One region of the Rossellomorea sp. y25 genome, then DNA from elsewhere that is predicted to be linked to it. Evidence: riboswitches for the same ligand, from Rfam matches in the RefSeq annotation. Region 1 holds a riboswitch; each other region holds the start of a gene.
What was found. A riboswitch is a leader RNA that binds a small molecule or an ion and turns the genes downstream of it on or off. The one in region 1 is predicted to bind cobalamin.

Region 1 (4,614 bases):
AAGCTTACCTTCATGTGATAATGCGCCAAAGACGATGCCACGGCTTCCCATTTCAACCATTGTTCTAACTTGTTCCACCATGGTATGCAATTCATCAGACTGATACGAGAAAGATTTACTATGTAATCGGATCATAATCTGAACAGGAATTGAAACGGTCCTTAATACTTTTTCTATCACATGAAAATCAGGAGTTAATCCTCCCTCATGTATGGCAGACACCAATTCAAGTCGATCTGCTCCGGATGCTTCTGCAACTTTGGCATCTTCCTCATTCAAGACTATGACTTCCAGTTTGCTCATGTTGAATTCTCCTAACGTGATGATGTTACGTTAACTTTATCACAATGTTGAAGATTGTTGAACTTGTGATGAAAAGGATTTCCCCGCAAAAATATGAAATATGTTGTTATTTAAAAAGACAATACTCATACGTTTGCATTACAAATCCTATAAAAAGTAACAATCTATCAGAAAAAGACAATGATTCCTCTTGCAAATCATTGTCTTCCCCATCTCCCATTCAATCTTATTCAGAAAATAAATCCGGATACACCGTTTTTGCTGTTAGCTCAACGGCTTCTCCAATACGTGGTCCTGGTCTTGACATAATGTCTGAATCCAAGAAATAGACTTGGCCATTTTGCACTGCATTTACATCTTTCCAGCTTTCCCGGGACTTGATTTCGGCTGTCGGCTCTTCGACATAACCCACTGTCGTTAAAATCATATTAGGGTTCCGTTTAATGATTTCTTCTTCGCCTACTTTCACCCAGCCTTTTTGATCTACAAAAATATTCTCGACCCCTGCCGTTTCAAGTATTTCCTGCTGAAACGTTTCTGCTCCTGCTGTATAAATATCAGGGGAGGGACTGATTTCAAAATATACTTGTTCTTTTTCCTTTAGCGTGCTTACTTTTTCTTTCACATCTGAAATCTGTTGCTTGATGCCGTCTACCAATTCGTTCCCCTTGTTCTCTACTCCCATTACCGTTGCAATTTGTTCTATATCCCCATAAACATCTTCAAAGGTTTGGGCAGATTGAATGACGAATACGTTTAATCCCGCTTCCTCAAGCTGCTTCACTCCTGCATCATCTCCAGTGGTATAAGCAATGACAACTTCCGGCTTTAGTGCAATGACCTCTTCCGCATTGACTGTCATGGAATCCGACACTCTTTTAATCTCTTTCGCTTCCTCTGGATAGTTGTCGTATTCAGTTGCCCCGATTACCTTATCTCCTGCTCCTATGGCAAAGAGAATCTCTGTGTTACTCGGCTGTAAGGAAATAACGGTTTCCGGCACTTTCTCAAAGCTAATCTCTTCTCCCCTGTCATCGATGACAGAATAAGACTCATTATCAGACTTGACTTCCTTTGTGGATGTTACTTCTTCCCCATTGCTGCACCCTACGAAAACAACCAGGATGAATGATAATAGTAAACTATTTAACCATGACTTTTTCATATTTCATCTTCCCCGCTTCTCTATATTTTGTCTTTATACGATTTACTCACAAAAGGAATTTCTTCAATCCCTTCACATTTATTCACATACACGGCCATCACAAACAGGACATTTGCCAGTAAATGAGCGTATTTAAATAGAATATTTTCCACTTTCATCTCAGTACTGACTTTATGTAAGGCACGGACGGACTTTTTTGCTTCACTGCGACAGGTATGAAGCGTACATGCGGCTGTACAGCCTTGAGGAAGGACAAAGGTTTGGATACGCTCCTCGACTTCCGACACATAACGATCGTACATTTGGCTCAATTTATTCAAGTCGTCTTCCTTGATGGCTGTCATTCCCCGGACCGAACCATTGAGGTGGTACGCCATCTCAGCTAAATATAGTAAATCGTCCTGAACTTTCGGTAAGTGCTCCGTCATTGATGACGCGAGTCCAATTTTAGTCGACAGTGAATCGGTCCGGATCTCAAAATCCACGGTTGAAACAGACTCACGCATATAGGGATAACATAAATAGCGGAAATCCTTTGCCATATGTAAGTTCCTCCTTTCTGAATGATGTTTGTGAAGCACCTATCGTATCTTCCGGGAGGTTTAAATAAACACAAAAAAACCACCCAAGAATATTGGCCGGCAGTTGTCATCCATATGAAAAAAGAGATGCTAAAAAGCCGCACCATACCCTTAACTTCCGAAGAGCATAATACGATGGAAAAAAGGCAGGTATCCTGGCTCGTGCGTCAGCCTACTCTAAGAACCTTCCCATCTGAATGATCAAATAGTGGTTTTCTTCTTATTTCGTCAGCACTTACAGTTGCGGAAACAGCTTCGGATTCACACCGAATTCCCTTTATGCTAAAGATCAGCACCTAATTTCTGCGTGGGTTTATTCACTTAAGGAACATTATACCACTTTATCCATATGAAAGATGATGAAGTTTTGCATAAAAAAACAAACATGTTGACGTACAAGCTTGAATATCTTGTGAGTATGTGAAGAAATGATAAGGAGGAAAAACATGAAGCGATTGATTGTTTTGCTATTATGCGTATTTTTGTTAAGTGCATGCGGAGACAAAAAACCTGCATCCCATGAATTATGTGGATACGGGGATATGATGGTGGTGAACAAGAAGGAATATGTGAAGGTCCCTGTGGAGAAGAAGTTGGTTCTGGATGAAAAGCTTGGATCTATTAAAGAAAAGATTGATAGTCAATATCACCCCGAGAATGATTTCTCGGCAAATATACTAAAAAAAGGGACACCCATCTATAGCGTGAAAGATCACAGCAATTATCTAATCGCCCAGACAGAGGATAATCGTTATATTTTATATGAGGAAATCAACTAAAAAGGAGGGCTGTAAGCAGATGTTTACAGCCCTCCTTTATTTAGTTCGTGGAATTCAAGGAAATCAACCGATACAGGATCGTCGTTTTCTCATCCATCCACTCCATCTTTTCGATACTGCCGTAACCACTCGGGTCACTGTGTTTCGTTTTTCTTACCTCTATCGGAATATGCATAGGGTAAAGGCGATATCCGTCCTTTTGCAGTACGAACAGATTCTCTTCTTTCCTCACTTCTTTTCCTTTTGTCACGATCATCGTGTTTAACTCTAAGCCCATGCCCATTTCGCTTGACCTCAATCCTTTTTGTATTTAATCATACACCACTGTCTTTTGATTTTTCATCCAGGTGCATAGCATGGAGACGATTTGTTGGTTCTTTCGTGGAGGGAAGTAATGCGTAAACTCTTTAAAGTATTGGGATGACACAGATTTATTCAGCTCATTCAGTCGTTTTTCTAATCTATATGCATGCTCAACTGAAACGTTCTGATCCTTTTCACCATGAATGATCAAAACGGGAGCTTCCAGGTTTTCTAACTCATATAGGGGCGTACGCCATTCATATCTTTCCGGAAATTTATTGGGACTTCCCCCTATGACTCTTTTCATCATTCTCCTGAGATCCTTCCGTTCGTCATATGTTAAGAACATATCCGAAACGCCTCCCCATGTAACAACAGAGGTAACGTCCCTGCGCTCCACGCCTGTCAGTAACGCCATTACTCCTCCACGGGAAAAGCCAAACACATGAATCCGGTTATGGACCACCCTGTGATAGTGTTTGAGCAATTCAACACCGGAAATGGCGTCTTCACGATCATCTCCAGCAAAATCTTCTTTTCCCTCTCCGCCAAGGTTTCCTCTGTAATAAGGAGCAAAAACAATGAATCCGTGAGAAGCAAATTGAGCGATTCTCGCCGGCCGGACCATTCCGACGCCTTTGATCCCCCCTCTCAGATAGAGGAACCCATCATACTTTCCACCTCCGACAGGTTCAGCCAATAAGCCTCTCACCCGGAGACCTCCGGATAGATAGGTAATTTCATATAGTTCCACATGTGGATTAGGTGAAGGAAACAATGTTTTCTTCACAATCGTTCCGTTTTTCATATTCTCTTCCTTTCAAAACGTGCATTGGGTATTCACACATTTTTTATACTCTACATAGACTATTTTAGCAAATCTCATCATCAACAGGAGATGCCGAGACGCAGCCTTCATGACCATCCTACCCTTCTTATATATAAGGATAAACAAGGCAAAGAGAGATGCACTCATCCCATTCTATCGTTACACCGGTTTCACAAAGCTTAAAGGAGGAATATTGAATGAAAAAATGGCTTAGAAGTAGCTTTGCCATGTTGCTCATCGTCATGTTAACAACCTGTTTGACAGCATGTGGAGAAAAAGAAGAAGTCGTACAAAAGGTTCGTGTAGCAGAGGTTACCCGCTCGATTTTCTATGCCCCTGAATATGTAGCCATCGAAAAAGGATTCTTCAAAGAGGAAGGGCTGGACATTGAATTGACCACTACGTGGGGTGGAGATAAAACGATGACCACCTTGCTATCGGGCGGTGCCGATATCGCTCTGGTCGGTTCAGAAACCTCCATCTACGTCCATGCACAAGGTTCGGATGATCCGGTCATTAATTTTGCTCAATTAACCCAAACCGACGGAACGTTTCTCGTCTCCCGTGAAAAAGTGGAAAACTTTGATTGGGATCAATTAAAAGATTCTACCTTCCTTGGCCAGCGTAAGGGCGGAATGCCGCAAATGGTAGGGG
Region 2 (4,614 bases), 2.3 Mb from region 1:
GGCTGTCGTTGAAAGACATAACGGGACAGGAAATATCGGCTTGGGCATTGTAAAAGGATTCGGATTGAAAGAGGGAGCCATCGCTACCACCATTGCCCATGATTCACACAATATTGTCGCGACAGGTACAAATGATCGTGATATCCTGCAAGCCATCGAGGCGCTTAACGAAATGCATGGCGGCCTGGTGATGGTGAGAGACGGAAATGTCATCGCTTCTCTTCCTTTACCGATAGCAGGGTTGATGTCCGATCAGGGATTTGAAGAAGTGGTATCAGGGCTCGACCTGTTGAAGAGCGCCTTTATTGAATTAGGTTTCTCCCGGGACTTCAATCCGTTTCTTACCTTATCATTTCTAACGTTACCTGTGATTCCTCAGTTGAAGCTGACGGACTTGGGGCTATTTGATGTTGAGGGCTCCAAGCATATTAAGGTTGGGGTTTAGGGTATGAATGGGTGTTTGACTGTTGAAATTTGCTCTTTTTTTGACAGTTGAATTTTGAGGTGTATTCACCGGTTGAATATCCGGGAGAATTTGACTGTTGAATATTTGCATTTTTTAACATTTGAATTGTCCTCACTCTTAAAATAGATCTGCTGTACCAGGTACAATTTATCCGATTTGTACCTGGTACAGTGGTCATAACAACAGGTGCCAGGTACAGAATCAACATCCCGTGCCTGGCACTCTTTTTATCCCACTCAAAAAAAGAGATGCCCCCATATACCCGAGACATCTCCCTCTCATTATTTACTTTGGCTGTCTTCCCTTTACCTCTGTTTCTTCCTTTTCGTTCGTCACAGCGACTTCCTTGTCAGCTGTTTCAGAGATCGCTGGCTGATAAGGTCTTTCATGGGATCTATTTGCATATGACTTCAGTAATTCACCTACATCGATGCCAGTCATTTCGCGTAACGGTTCCTGCATATCAAGCATCGTTCTGGTGATGCTTTTCCCAAAGGAAGGAACTCCCTGGCCATTACCGGAATCAATGATTTTAACAGAGTCAATATTGTTAAGAGGCTGAGCAATTTTCTCTGCGAAAACAGGCAGCATTTCGATTAGTTTCTCGGTAATGATGACATCACCATGTTTCTCCATTGCTTCTGCCAGCAGTTTACGGGATTCGGCTTCCGCTTTACCTCGCTCTCTGATAACATCGGCTTCAGCAGAACCTTCTTCTCTGCGTATCTTGGCTTTCGCTTCCCCGTCAATTTCAGCCTTGCGAGCTTCCGCTTCCGCTTTACGAGTGGTTTCGTAGTATTCGGCGTCGGCTTTCGTTTTACGAACTTTTGATTCTTCTGCTTCAAGTTTAACGGCACGTTCACGTTCAAGGAATTGAAGGGTTAACTCTTCCTCTTTCACTTCCTTTGTAAGTTTGGCTTTTTCCAACTCATAGGACTGTTCGGATTTCGCTCTTGCCCGCTCTGTTTCTTCTTTGAAGGCTGCGTCTTTGATGTCCTTCTCTTTTTTCGATTGGGCAATGGTAATTTGACGCTTGTATTCTTCCTCTTTCGCTTCCTGATCGGTTTGGGCACGGTGAATACGGGTTTCACGCTCGGTGTTTGCTTCTGCAATTTCAGCTTGCTTGCGAACCTCGGCGATACGTGGACGACCAAGATTTTTTAAGTATCCATTTTCTTCGTCAGCATCTCTTATGTCCGTTAGCCCGAGTGACGTAATTTTGAAGCCCATAAGATCCAGCTGCTTCTGGGCAATTTCAGATACGTCAGCGTTAAACTTTTCACGGTTGCTGTTGATATCTTCAACCGTCATTTTAGAAAGAATCGCACGAAGATTACTTCCCAGTACCTCAATGATTTCATCTTCAATCTCTTTTTGGTCCTTACCTAGGAACTGCTCGGCATAGTTCGCAATTCCGTTTAATGTGTCTGCCACCTTCACCATGGCCACTGCGTCTGCAACGATTGGTACTCCGCCATTTGTGTAAACTCTCGGTGTCGATAATTTTAATTGGAAGGATGTAAGATTAACAGGTGTAGATGTTTGGAAACGTCTTAATCTGTACCCTCCACCCCTGATGATTTTCATGGAACGCCCTTCCTGGTCGGTGAAAATATTCGTTTCCTTTTCAGGATCCCCCAGTTTCGGTCCGGTAATGATCAGTGCCTGGTTGGATCTCGCTGTACGATAGCGGAACCTCATCCAGAAATAATACGCGATTCCTGCAATAGCTGCAATAACCAGAACAGGAATCAAGAACATGAAAAATCCGATAATACTTAATGATCCTAGCATTCTGACAACCCCTCTCAAACTTTTCTATAAATCAGTCGAGCAACTGATTCACTATTTTATAAAACTTCTAACTACAATATTATCTACGGAAGGGTTGTAGAAAAGTTTCAATATTTAGGTAAATTTTCTAATTTTAATACAATAATTCCTACCAAATAAAGACCTTACTTCTCATTCCTGTGATAAAATAAAAGCGTTCACAATTTAAACATTGCTCATTGGTGAAGATGATCAGGTCATCTTCTTAAAAGGGAAGTTGGTGAAAGTCCAACGCGGTCCCGCCACTGTAAAGCTGAGATTTCGTATGGATCCACTGTTTCGAATCGAAATGGGAAGGAATATGAAATTGTTGACGCTGAGCCAGGAGACCTGCCAATTGAGAAGAACACAGAGTTCCTACGGGAGATAGGAGGGTGTTGCGCTATATGAGCCAAATGAGGAATCACAGGATTCTGGACGTCCGCTTGAAGTAGCCGCATCTTCTTTTCAAAGGGAGATGCTTTTTTTTATTTCAGAAATTAAACTGGGAGATGAGAAAATGGAACAAGCTTATTCGGTAGAACGTTCACGAACCATACAAACAAAATTGGTACTGCCACCGGACACCAATCATATGCAAACGATTTTTGGAGGGAAAGTCCTTTCCTATATTGATGAAATTGCGGCACTATCAGCAATGAAGCACTCCAGCTCAGTCGTCGTCACGGCATCGATTGACTCCGTCGACTTTTTGTCGTCTGCAACGGTCGGTGATGCGTTAAGTCTGGAAGCCTACGTTACGTCTACAGGTCGAACATCCATGGAAGTATATGTAAAGGTCTACTCTACGAATCTTGTAACGAGTGTCAAAACCCTGACGACTGAATCATTCCTGACGATGGTCGCCGTTGATGAAAATGGTAAGCCCAAGCCGGTACCAAAAGTCATTCCAAAGACGGAAGAAGAATCGAGGCTTTTCAATACGGCTCCTTTGCGAAAAGAGCATAGAAAAAATCGTGCGCTTATTTTGTGAAAAGTCCCTGATTGCTAACTCTCCTAATAAACAAGAACACTCAGAGCTTCTCTAGGCTTTGAGTGTTTATAAGGGCTAGTCTATTGATCCTAATTGGAATGAAAACGGGGTTGGTTTTAGAGCGGGAAGTCATCCAGGATTCCTTCTTCTGGTGAAAGAAGTACAGGATCAACTCTAGGAAGAAAAGAGAAAAACAGTATAGAGATGCGATTTGGATGTTATTGCCTTCAGACCTCCGTCTTGTTCTAAACCTATAGAATACCGAGAAAATATTTCCTATAATGGATAATAAAATAGTTCATTTGGGGTGTAGTATGATCGAAGGTAAATTAATTAAATTTCATCGTGAAGATTCGGGTTTGACTCAAGAGCAGCTTGCACAGGGGATCTGCTCTACCACACATCTAAGTAAAATCGAAAGAGGGATCACAGAGTATTCCAGTGAAATTACTGATTTACTGGCAAGGAAGCTTGGAATCAATATGGAAGTCGAACGTTCTCGGTATCATTCGTTACAGGCTAAATTATCTGAATGGAATGATGCAATTATTATGATTCGAACCAATGACATCCATCAACTTAAAGGTGAAATCGAAAAGGAACCTTTAAGGTTTCTATCTGACTTCATCATTCAATACAACCTTTTCCTGGCAAGATATTATTTATTTTTGAACAAGCATGGAAAAGCCAAGGAAATCCTGGGCATGTTCGAAAACAAAAACTATCCTCTATCCCCTTTCGAACAAAATTTATTACTTCATGTCAAAGGGATCTACTATCATTCAACAAGACAATTTAACACTTGCATAAATGTATTGAAACAGATTGACGATGAATATCCGAACTCCGAATATTATTTTCATTTGGCATTAGCCTATCATTCCATTCATTCAAACACCTTTGCCTATTATTATGGGCAAAGAGCCTTGCATTTTTTCCAAAAAACATTGAATATCCTTAGGGTCATCGATTCTGAAACGTTAATTTTAATTCAATTGAATGCCAAAGAACCCTTTGATATGGAAGAAACCAAACAACAGTATGATAAGCTCCTCAGAGTCTGTGAATCCGTTAATTCCAAGGAAAGGGCACATAAAATCCATAACAATCTGGGATTCGAATATTTTAGGAGAAAACGATATTCTGAATCAAAAGATTCCTATGAAAAAGCATTAAAACTTATTAATGAAGACACGCCAGCGTCACATTATTTAGTCACACTCAGCGGATATATACTAGCTTGTCTGAAAGGGAATCTGCTTTCTTCCGAAGAACTCAATCAATTAGCGACAAAAGGACTAAAAAGGGCTACTCAGCATCAGGACCCCACCTACGTTTTCTT
Region 3 (4,614 bases), 1.1 Mb from region 1:
GAAAGTAATAGTAGTAGGAGGCGGCTTGGGAGGTATGTCAACAGCCATCCGTCTTGCCTCAGAAGGATATGACGTTACGATTGTTGAAAAAGGGGAAAGACTTGGCGGAAAATTAAATAAAAGAAAAGGAAAAGGCTTTTCTTTCGATACAGGACCTTCCATCCTTACGATGCCATGGGTACTGGAGAAAGTATTTGCTCATGCGGACCGTGATCTTAATGATTATGTAGATATCATCAGAGTGGATCCGGGCTGGAGGACATTTTTTGAAGATGGAAGGGTCCTTGATGTTTCTTCGGATCTCCCGACCATGTTAGAAGAAATGAAGAAGACATCCACAGAGGATGCGAATAACTTCTTTAACTATTTAAGCTACTGTGGAAAAATGTATGAACTTACAATGAAAAGTTTCTATAAAAAGAGCATCAATGGCTTGCAAGACTTGCGCACGATGCATCCGGTCAAAGAATTACTGCAAATGGATCCAATGAAATCCATGGATGCTGCAAATCGTAAATTCATTAAAGACAAGCATCTACAGCAGCTATTTAACTTCCTTATCATGTACGTAGGGTCTTCGCCTTACCATGCACCAGCCATCATGTCACAGCTTACCCATGTTCAGTTAGGTCTTGGAGTCCATTACGTAAAAGGCGGAATGTACAAAATTGCTGAGGCAATGGCCAAGGTGTTGGAGGAACTCAATGTAGAGGTCCGCTTAAATTGTGAAGTTGAAGATATACTTACATCAGGCAGCCGTGCTGAAGGAGTCCGAACAAAAATTGGAGAAGAGCTGATGGCGGACATCGTTGTATCCAACTTAGAGGCCATTCCTTGCTACAAATCCCTCTTAGCTGATTATCATGAATCTTCTAAGGAAGTCGATGAATTAAGCAAATTTGCTCCAACGGTTTCAGGACTGGTGCTGCTACTCGGGGTAGATCGTAAATATGATCACCTCGCTCACCATAATTTCTTTTTCAGTAAGGATCCAAAAAAAGAATTCAGACAGATCTTCGATGAGCAAAAGCTTTCTGACGATCCGACGATTTACATCGGCATCTCGTCGAAATCGGATTCCACACAGGCTCCTGAAGGGAAAGAAAACATGTTTGTGTTAACACATGTGCCTCCATTAAAAGAGGGGGAAGATTGGGCACAATACAAAGAATCTTATCGCCTCAAAGTTCTGGATAAGCTTGAGAAAATGGGCGTAACCAATTTAAGGGATCATATAGAATACGAATATACCTTCACTCCAAACGACATTCAAACCCTTTATGGGGCGAATGGTGGATCGATCTATGGTACTGTCACAGACCGGAAGCTTAACGGCGGTTTCAAGATTCCGAACAAGAGCAGAGTGCTCTCTAATATGTATTTTGTTGGAGGTTCAACCCATCCGGGTGGAGGTGTGCCAATGGTCACGCTTTCTGGACAACTTACGGCGGAATTGATCTTAGATGAACAAGTGAAGGTAAACCGTTTTATAGGATAAAAAAAATATAAGGTGATGGTTTGCATGATTACCATCACCTTATATTTTCATTTTCATTCAGAACTATGATTATCCACCGTATCAGAATTATTCACTTTCGCCTCGTCTTCAGCTGGATAGGGATCAAAGAAGTTCACCAGTTTCCCTGGCCCTTCATATCCAACGACTTGCTCTTTATCTTCTTTAACGTGATCATTTTTCTTCATATAAAAACTCCTTTCTGCCAATTAGTTTGGCGAAAGGAGTTTTTTTCATTCTCGGGGAATGATACATTTTTTTAAAGCCCTTAAGCTTTTGGGTTATCCCAATGACTCTCAATAAATTCGTCACGACCGGATTTCGCCCGGTCTTGTTTATATTCATCGGGATTCTTTTTGTAGAACTTTTGATGATATTCTTCTGCCTGGTAGAAGGTTGAGGCAGGTAGGATCTTTGTGACGATTGGATTTTTGAATCGTCCACTTTCTTCTATTTCTTTCTTCGAGTTTTCTGCTAATTGTTTTTGATGATCATTGTGATAGAAAATAGCTGTGCGATACTGGTCACCGCGATCATGGAATTGTCCTCCGTCATCAGTCGGATCAATTTGCGGCCAGTATAGTTTTAATAATCTTTCATAGGGAAAGAGAGCAGGGTCGAAGGTAATTTGAACAGCTTCATAATGTCCGCTGTTACCGGCTTTGATATCCTGATAGGTAGGGTTTTCAAGATGGCCCCCTGAATAACCTGATACGACGTCAATAATACCCGGTAGTTCATCAAATGGTTTTACCATACACCAAAAACAACCCCCGGCAAAAGTAGCGAACTCTTTCTTTTCATTCATTGCGAAAACCTCCTATACATATGCCACTCTAAAGTAGTAAAGCAATAGCTTGAAAAAGATTCTATCATGAAAGGGAGGAAGCGACAATCAATTAGCATCAAAGCTTCTTTGCCTATATGGTTTACTATAAGTGGGCAATTGATAAATCACATAAGCCAAAGCTCTTTTCCTATTCTATAGCCCAGGCATCAACATGCATTATAGAGGTAGATTCAATCATTCTGCAAATTTCCACAAATTCATAAAAATCAATTCACTAACGATGATAACTTGTGTATAATTCATGTGAACGGAACAATTACATATGATACGAGATTAGGTGAAGCGGAAGTTTCGGTAGCAAACTTTTAGCTTCATAATAGGGAAGTTGGTGTAATTCCAACGCGGTCCCGCCACTGTAAATGGAAGTGCGCTGTATGAATGCCACTGTACTAATAGGTATGGGAAGGTGCAGCAAACATTGACCATGAGCCAGGAGACCTGCCTAATGTCTTTCGCACCAAATCTACGCGGATAGAAAGGTGTAATGTGCATGTTTGACGGTATGGAAGCCATTTTTGCATCTTACACAACATCTCTAGTCCCACTAGAGGTGTTTTTTTGTCTGACAATAAGTTCAATTCACAGGGGGAAAAAACATGAAACACTTCAAAATCATTTTCGCACTATTATTATCTTTAGGGATCCTCTCAGCATGCGGTGCTGATGGTGAAAATGTAGAAAAGGGAAAAGGAAATGGAGAAGTCACTAAGGGACAATCTGATTTCCCTTTGTCGGTAAGCGACGCTCTTAGTAATAAAGTTACGCTGGAAGAGCAACCTAAGCATATTGTTTCATTGATTCCAAGCAACACAGAAATCTTATTCGAGTTAGGGTTGAATAAGGAAATTGTGGGGGTTTCAGATTTTGATAATTATCCAAAAGAAGCGGCGGAGAAAGAAAAAATAGGTGGAATGGAATTTAACGTTGAGAAGATTATCAGTCTGAATCCGGATTTGGTTCTCGCTCATGAGTCCACTGCTGTTTCGGCAGAAGAGGGGTTAGAACAGCTTCGAGGTGCAGGGGTAAAGGTATATATCGTACGTGATGCCAATAACTTTGAGGAAGTATACACCACGATGGAAAACATCGGCACATTGGTTGGCAAGAAAGATGAAGCTGAATCCATCATTTCGGAGATGAAAGCTGATCTAGAATCCATTAAGGAAAAAGTCAGTGGTGTCTCCGAAAAGAAAAAAGTGTATATAGAGGTGTCACCTTCGCCTGACATATATTCTACAGGTAAAAATACATTCATCGATCAAATGCTATCACTTGTAAATGCCGAAAATGTGATGAGTGATCAAGAGGGATGGATCCAAGTAAACCAGGAAGCAGTCATCGCATCAAATCCAGACATCATCATTACAACATATGGTTACTACAGCGAAAATCCTAAAGAACAAGTGATGGGCCGGGAAGGATGGAAAGACGTGAGTGCTGTGAAAAATGAGGAAGTTCATGACGTACATTCTGACCTGGTCACACGTACTGGCCCAAGACTGGTTGAAGGAGTAGAGGAAATTGCAAAGTCGATCTATCCGGAGTTATTTACAGAATAAAATATGGATAACATACGGATTGGCAGTATCGTTTTTACTATTCGCTCTTCTTGCCGGTATATCGATTGGAACCATTCCGGTGCCGCCGAAGGACATTTTGTACATCGTCGGAGCTAAATGGTTAGGATACCATTTACCAGAAGAGATTGATCCGATGTTTACAAACATTGTCTTTTCAATTAGATTACCCAGAGTATTATTGGCACTTTTGGTTGGAAGCTCCTTAGCAATCGCAGGAGCTTCTTTTCAAGGACTTTTGCGCAACCCGCTGGCAGATCCGTATACATTGGGTGTGTCTTCAGGAGCATCAGTCGGAGCTGTTATTACATTGTTTTTTAATTGGAGCATTCCGTTCATTGGTAAGTTTACGCTTCCTTTTCTCAGTATTCTTTGTTCGATTATTACCGTGTTCCTCGTATTATGGTTTGCGCAAAAAGTTGAAAGAACAATGAAGGTAGAAACAATCATATTAACAGGAATTATTTTCAGCTCTTTTTTAGGGTCCTTTATTTCCTTAATGATCGCCCTAACTGGAGAAGAATTAAGGCAAATCATTGGTTGGCTTCTTGGAAGTGTATCCATGAGAGGGTGGGATTACATTGCGATTATATTCCCGTTTTTCCTTATTGGAGTGATTTTGTTGTTTTTTAATAGCAAGGAACTGAATGGCATGAGTTTTGGTGAAGAAC
Region 4 (4,614 bases), 2.0 Mb from region 1:
GAGGAAGCGAGAGAAGTGGTGGCTACAGCCATTAAATTAGGTATCCCTGTACCAGGTCTAGCGAGTGCTTTAGCATATTATGACAGCTATCGCTCAGAGTCACTCCCTGCCAACCTCCTTCAAGCCCAACGTGATTATTTTGGAGCCCATACGTATCAGCGAGTGGATAAGGAAGGAACATTCCATACGGATTGGTTATCTAAATAAGAAGAGTGCCCTGTGGGAATCCCACAGGGCTTTTGATTAACGTATTATTCTTTGCTTGATGAGTCATCTTTCGTATGATGTTTATTTTTCTCGTCCCGCTGCTCTTTTTTTAAGTCATCGAGGGGAATTGGGTCCACATTCTGCTCACTTTCATGCTGATCAAGAATGCCGTCATGATCTTTATTGATTTGTTCTGGATTGTCATTGGCTCTCTTTGTCATTATCTTTCATCCTCCCTTAATGAGTCGTTGTTGTACAATACCCTTCTTGATGAGAGGAAAACATCGGGGAGGAATAGAACATAAGAAAGCCACCTATCTATACAGGTGGCTTTCTACAATGGTGCTTTAGATTTTTACATCGACTTTAGCATTTTTCTTTAAATTTTCTACGTGTTGAACAAGCTTTTCTTGTTTTTTCTGTTGTTCTAACTGAGTCTTGATCTGAGGTTTAACTTCTTCAAATTTTGGTGCATCCTTTGATTCACCCTGACCTTGCTGACTTGCGTACTGATCGTAAAACTTCTTCATTTCCTCTTCAGAGACTTCTTCTACTTTGATTTCTTTCTCAACGTAGTTTGTGTATTTGATGTTTTCAGCGATTTGAGTTTTTAACTCATCCATCGTGAATCCGGCTTTTTTCATTGCATCTTCAAACTTCTTTTCATCACCGTACTGCTTTTTAACTTCTTCCAGTTGTTTATTGATTTCATCTTCTGATGCCTTATATCCTTTTTCATCGGCTTGCTGCATAAGGAGTGTTTGTCCAACCAGACTATCAATAGTTTGTTCTTTTATCTTCTTTGCTGCCTCTTTACTTGTCGGGTCTTGACCCATTTGTTGATACTGCATTTGTGATTGAGTCAATACGTTGTTGAAATCTTCACCTTTAATTTTTTCATCGTTTACAATGGCAACGATCTTATCTTTTTCAACCTTTTGTTCATCCATTTTCTTCTGCATTTCTTCCATCTGCTTAGCTTGCTCCTCTTGAGCCTGTCCATCGCTTTTTTCTTCTGTCTTCGCTTTATCTTCAGCTTGTTTTTGGCTCTCCTCGTTCGAACCGCAAGCGGCTAGTCCAATCGTTAGTAATGCTAATAGTAAAGTCGTTAATAATTTTTTCATAATAGACTCCTTTCAGAACTAAGGTGTGATTTCGAAAAAAATCACTTAATGCGCATTTTAAATGAAAAAACCGTAAAAAGAAAGTATTTAAGCTGAAAAGTATTGATTGTAATAAGGTTGAAATACATTAAATTGCTTATATGGTCCCTCTTTCACTATTGTGTATGCGGTTACATTTGAACTGAAAGCTCCCGGGTAGAAATGAAATTGTAAGAGGATTTTCACATACATTAAAGCCGAACTAAAAAAAAGAGGCTGTTTAAATCGAGTTCATTCTCCATTTAAACAGCCAATAAAAAATATTGGGGACCAAAGAATACTGTCAAACAACCTTCTATTTGAATTATAGAGAGTGGGAACATTTTCTTCAACTAACATGTAGGAAGGTGTCGGCTGACTAGTGTCCATTTGAAGGTTGTATTCAATCTTCTCCTATTCTTTTCATGGAAAATAATAATTATAAGCATATTTCATAGGAAGGATTTATCCTTCCTTCTGTTCAACTTATTACAACTCTTGACTTTACGAGTGTAATAGAGTGATACTATTAAAAGATTTCAACTTCTAAACAAAGTGAATAGTTCCACTTGTAAATTCATTTTTAATCGTTTATGATGATACAGAACACAACATTTAGTGTTATGTTTGATGATTTTAACAATATATTGATTATAACCTGTGAATAGGGTGTCTGAATGGACTTAAAAGGGAATCCGGTGTGAATCCGGAGCTGTCCCCGCAACTGTAAGTGCTGACGAAATAAGGAACTGCCACTGTCTTATACGATGGGAAGGCCTTAGAGTAGGGTGAAGCATGAGTCAGGAGACCTGCCTTATTTATTCACGTGTTATCTTCTTCGGGAATTGGGAGGATAAAGCGAGGATTGTAATAGGCTTTAAGTCTATGTACATATCTCCGTATATATTAGGCCCATCCTTCTGAAGGATGGGCTTTTTTGAATCCTATCCACACTGTATAAATTGGGAGGAATATTTATGTCAATCGTATCACAAGAGCAGCGACTAATAGTGGAAGCAGAGGAGATTATAACAAGTCTCCACAGTCGTTTTCCACAGCTCCATTTTAAAGAATTCGATGAAAAGATTTTTATGTATGCTAACGGACAGTCTGTACTGAGTAAAGAAAAGCTTTATCATTTCATGATTCTCACTGCAGTTGAACGTATTTCTGCCCATGAACCCGATTGGACCTATGTGGCTGCAACACTTTATTTAAAAAACCTTTATCGTACAGTTGCTAATTCCAGGGGAATTGAAAAAGACAAGTTATACAGTTCCTTTAATAAATCAATTCACGAGTTGACTGATCGGAAATTATATACGTCAGCCCTGCTCGAATCTTATACAAAAGAAGATATAGACTTCCTGGCAACGATCATGGATTCATCTAAAGATCAATTGTTTACTTACATAGGGATCGTCACATTAACAGAGCGGTATTTAACAAAATCCCATGATGGAAAGATTCTTGAATTACCACAAGAGCGATTATTGATCATTGCCATGACTCTCTTTATGAACGAACCGCGTGATAAGCGGATGGCGCTCATTCAGGAAGCGTATTGGGCACTATCCAATTTGTATATGACGGTAGCCACCCCTACATTCGCCAATGCGGGGAAAAGTCATGGTCAGTTATCAAGTTGTTTTATTGATACGGTGGCAGATGATTTAAGGAGCATTTATGACAGCAATACAGATGTTTCCACATTAAGTAAAAACGGTGGAGGCCTGGGTATCTATTTAGGGAAAGTCCGAAGCAGAGGAAGTGATATTAAAGGCTTCAAGGGTGTAAGTTCAGGTGTTATTCCATGGATGAAGCAATTAAATAACACGGCCGTATCGGTTGATCAATTAGGCCAGCGTCAAGGAGCAATCGCTGTATATTTAGATGTATGGCATAAGGATATTTTTCCTTTTCTTGATACGCGATTAAATAATGGAGATGAAAGGCAGCGTACTCATGACCTCTTCACAGGTGTCAGCTTACCTGATTTATTTATGGAGCAAGTGGAGAAAAGAGGGGAATGGTATTTATTTGATCCTCATGAAGTGAAAATAGGCATGGGTTTTTCACTGGAAGATTACTATGACGAAAAGGATGGAGAAGGCTCGTTCAGGGATAAGTACTGGGAGTGTGTAGAAAACCCTGACCTTTCAAGGGAAGTGGTCCCAGCGATTGAAATTTTCAAGCGGATCATGATTTCCCAGCTTGAAACGGGAACACCCTATATGTTTTACCGAGATACAGTCAATCGGCTAAATGCCAATCAGCATAAGGGGATGATTTACTGCAGTAATTTATGTACGGAAATCGCCCAGAATATGAGTGCGACCATTATGGAAGAAGAGGTCATAAAGGACGGGAAAATCATTACCTATAAATCTCCGGGAGATTATGTCGTCTGTAATCTGGCATCTGTTTCTTTAGCTAAAACGGTAATGGATGATGAGCTGGAAAGAGTGGTGTCCATAGGAGTAAGATTACTGGATAATGTCATTGATATAAATAAACTTCCAGTCCTGCAAGCCCAACTGACAAACAGGCGCTATAGAGGGATTGGATTAGGAACCTTTGGGTGGCATCACCTTCTTGCTTTAAAAGGGTTGAAATGGGAGAGCGATGAAGCCGTTGATTATTGTGATTCCTTATACGAGGATGTTGCCTATTTCACGATTAAAGCCAGTCATGAATTAGCAATAGAAAAAGGATCTTATCCATATTTCAGCGGTTCAGATTGGTCCACCGGAGAGTATTTTTCCAAAAAAGGATATTCAGGACCAAGGTGGAATGTACTCAGGGAGGAAGTTTCTACTAAAGGGATACGAAACGGATATTTAATGGCCGTCGCCCCTAATTCATCCACCTCGATCATAGCCGGATCCACAGCAAGTATAGATCCTTTGTTCAGATTAGAGTACTCAGAAGAAAAGAAAGATTATAAGATTCCTGTTACAGCCCCTGATTTATCACCTAAGACAACCTGGTATTACAAAACGGCCTATAACGTAGATCAGCACTGGAGTATTAAACAAAATGAGAAGAGACAGCGTCATATAGATCAGGGAATATCGTTTAACTTGTATGTGCGAAATGATATCAAGGCGATAGAGTTATTATCTCTTCATTTAGATGCATGGAAGTCAGGGTTGAAAACGACCTATTATGTGAGATCAACATCTGTTTCGAATTTTGAAGAGTGTGAAAGCTGCCATAGCTAACCGGGAGGAAGATGATAACGTGAATGGATTGAAGAAGCGAA

Region 2: it holds a riboswitch for cobalamin, as region 1 does, so the genes downstream of both, AAEM60_RS06330 (acyl-CoA thioesterase) here and AAEM60_RS18435 (hypothetical protein) in region 1, are expected to answer to the same signal.
Region 3: it holds a riboswitch for cobalamin, as region 1 does, so the genes downstream of both, AAEM60_RS12710 (ABC transporter substrate-binding protein) here and AAEM60_RS18435 (hypothetical protein) in region 1, are expected to answer to the same signal.
Region 4: it holds a riboswitch for cobalamin, as region 1 does, so the genes downstream of both, AAEM60_RS08530 (ribonucleoside-diphosphate reductase subunit alpha) here and AAEM60_RS18435 (hypothetical protein) in region 1, are expected to answer to the same signal.

What each region holds. Positions count from the first base shown of each region.
Region 1 is NZ_CP145886.1:3,663,957-3,668,570, forward strand. It holds gene AAEM60_RS18425 (copper homeostasis protein CutC) at 1-303, opposite strand, end outside; gene AAEM60_RS18430 (ABC transporter substrate-binding protein) at 530-1,468, opposite strand; gene AAEM60_RS18435 (hypothetical protein) at 1,489-2,010, opposite strand; cobalamin riboswitch at 2,177-2,364, opposite strand; gene AAEM60_RS18440 (hypothetical protein) at 2,496-2,828, shown strand; gene AAEM60_RS18445 (DUF2584 domain-containing protein) at 2,869-3,111, opposite strand; gene AAEM60_RS18450 (prolyl oligopeptidase family serine peptidase) at 3,139-3,939, opposite strand; gene AAEM60_RS18455 (ABC transporter substrate-binding protein) at 4,158-4,614, shown strand, end outside.
Region 2 is NZ_CP145886.1:1,290,228-1,294,841, reverse strand. It holds gene ade (adenine deaminase) at 1-445, shown strand, start outside; gene AAEM60_RS06335 (flotillin family protein) at 752-2,260, opposite strand; cobalamin riboswitch at 2,463-2,652, shown strand; gene AAEM60_RS06330 (acyl-CoA thioesterase) at 2,799-3,272, shown strand; gene AAEM60_RS06325 (helix-turn-helix domain-containing protein) at 3,587-4,614, shown strand, end outside.
Region 3 is NZ_CP145886.1:2,540,229-2,544,842, reverse strand. It holds gene crtI (phytoene desaturase family protein) at 1-1,498, shown strand, start outside; gene AAEM60_RS12720 (hypothetical protein) at 1,552-1,704, opposite strand; gene msrA (peptide-methionine (S)-S-oxide reductase MsrA) at 1,785-2,324, opposite strand; cobalamin riboswitch at 2,625-2,827, shown strand; gene AAEM60_RS12710 (ABC transporter substrate-binding protein) at 2,963-3,925, shown strand; gene AAEM60_RS12705 (iron ABC transporter permease) at 3,888-4,614, shown strand, end outside.
Region 4 is NZ_CP145886.1:1,701,880-1,706,493, forward strand. It holds gene gndA (NADP-dependent phosphogluconate dehydrogenase) at 1-207, shown strand, start outside; gene AAEM60_RS08520 (hypothetical protein) at 252-428, opposite strand; gene AAEM60_RS08525 (SurA N-terminal domain-containing protein) at 555-1,331, opposite strand; cobalamin riboswitch at 2,000-2,181, shown strand; gene AAEM60_RS08530 (ribonucleoside-diphosphate reductase subunit alpha) at 2,327-4,573, shown strand; gene AAEM60_RS08535 (ribonucleotide-diphosphate reductase subunit beta) at 4,593-4,614, shown strand, end outside.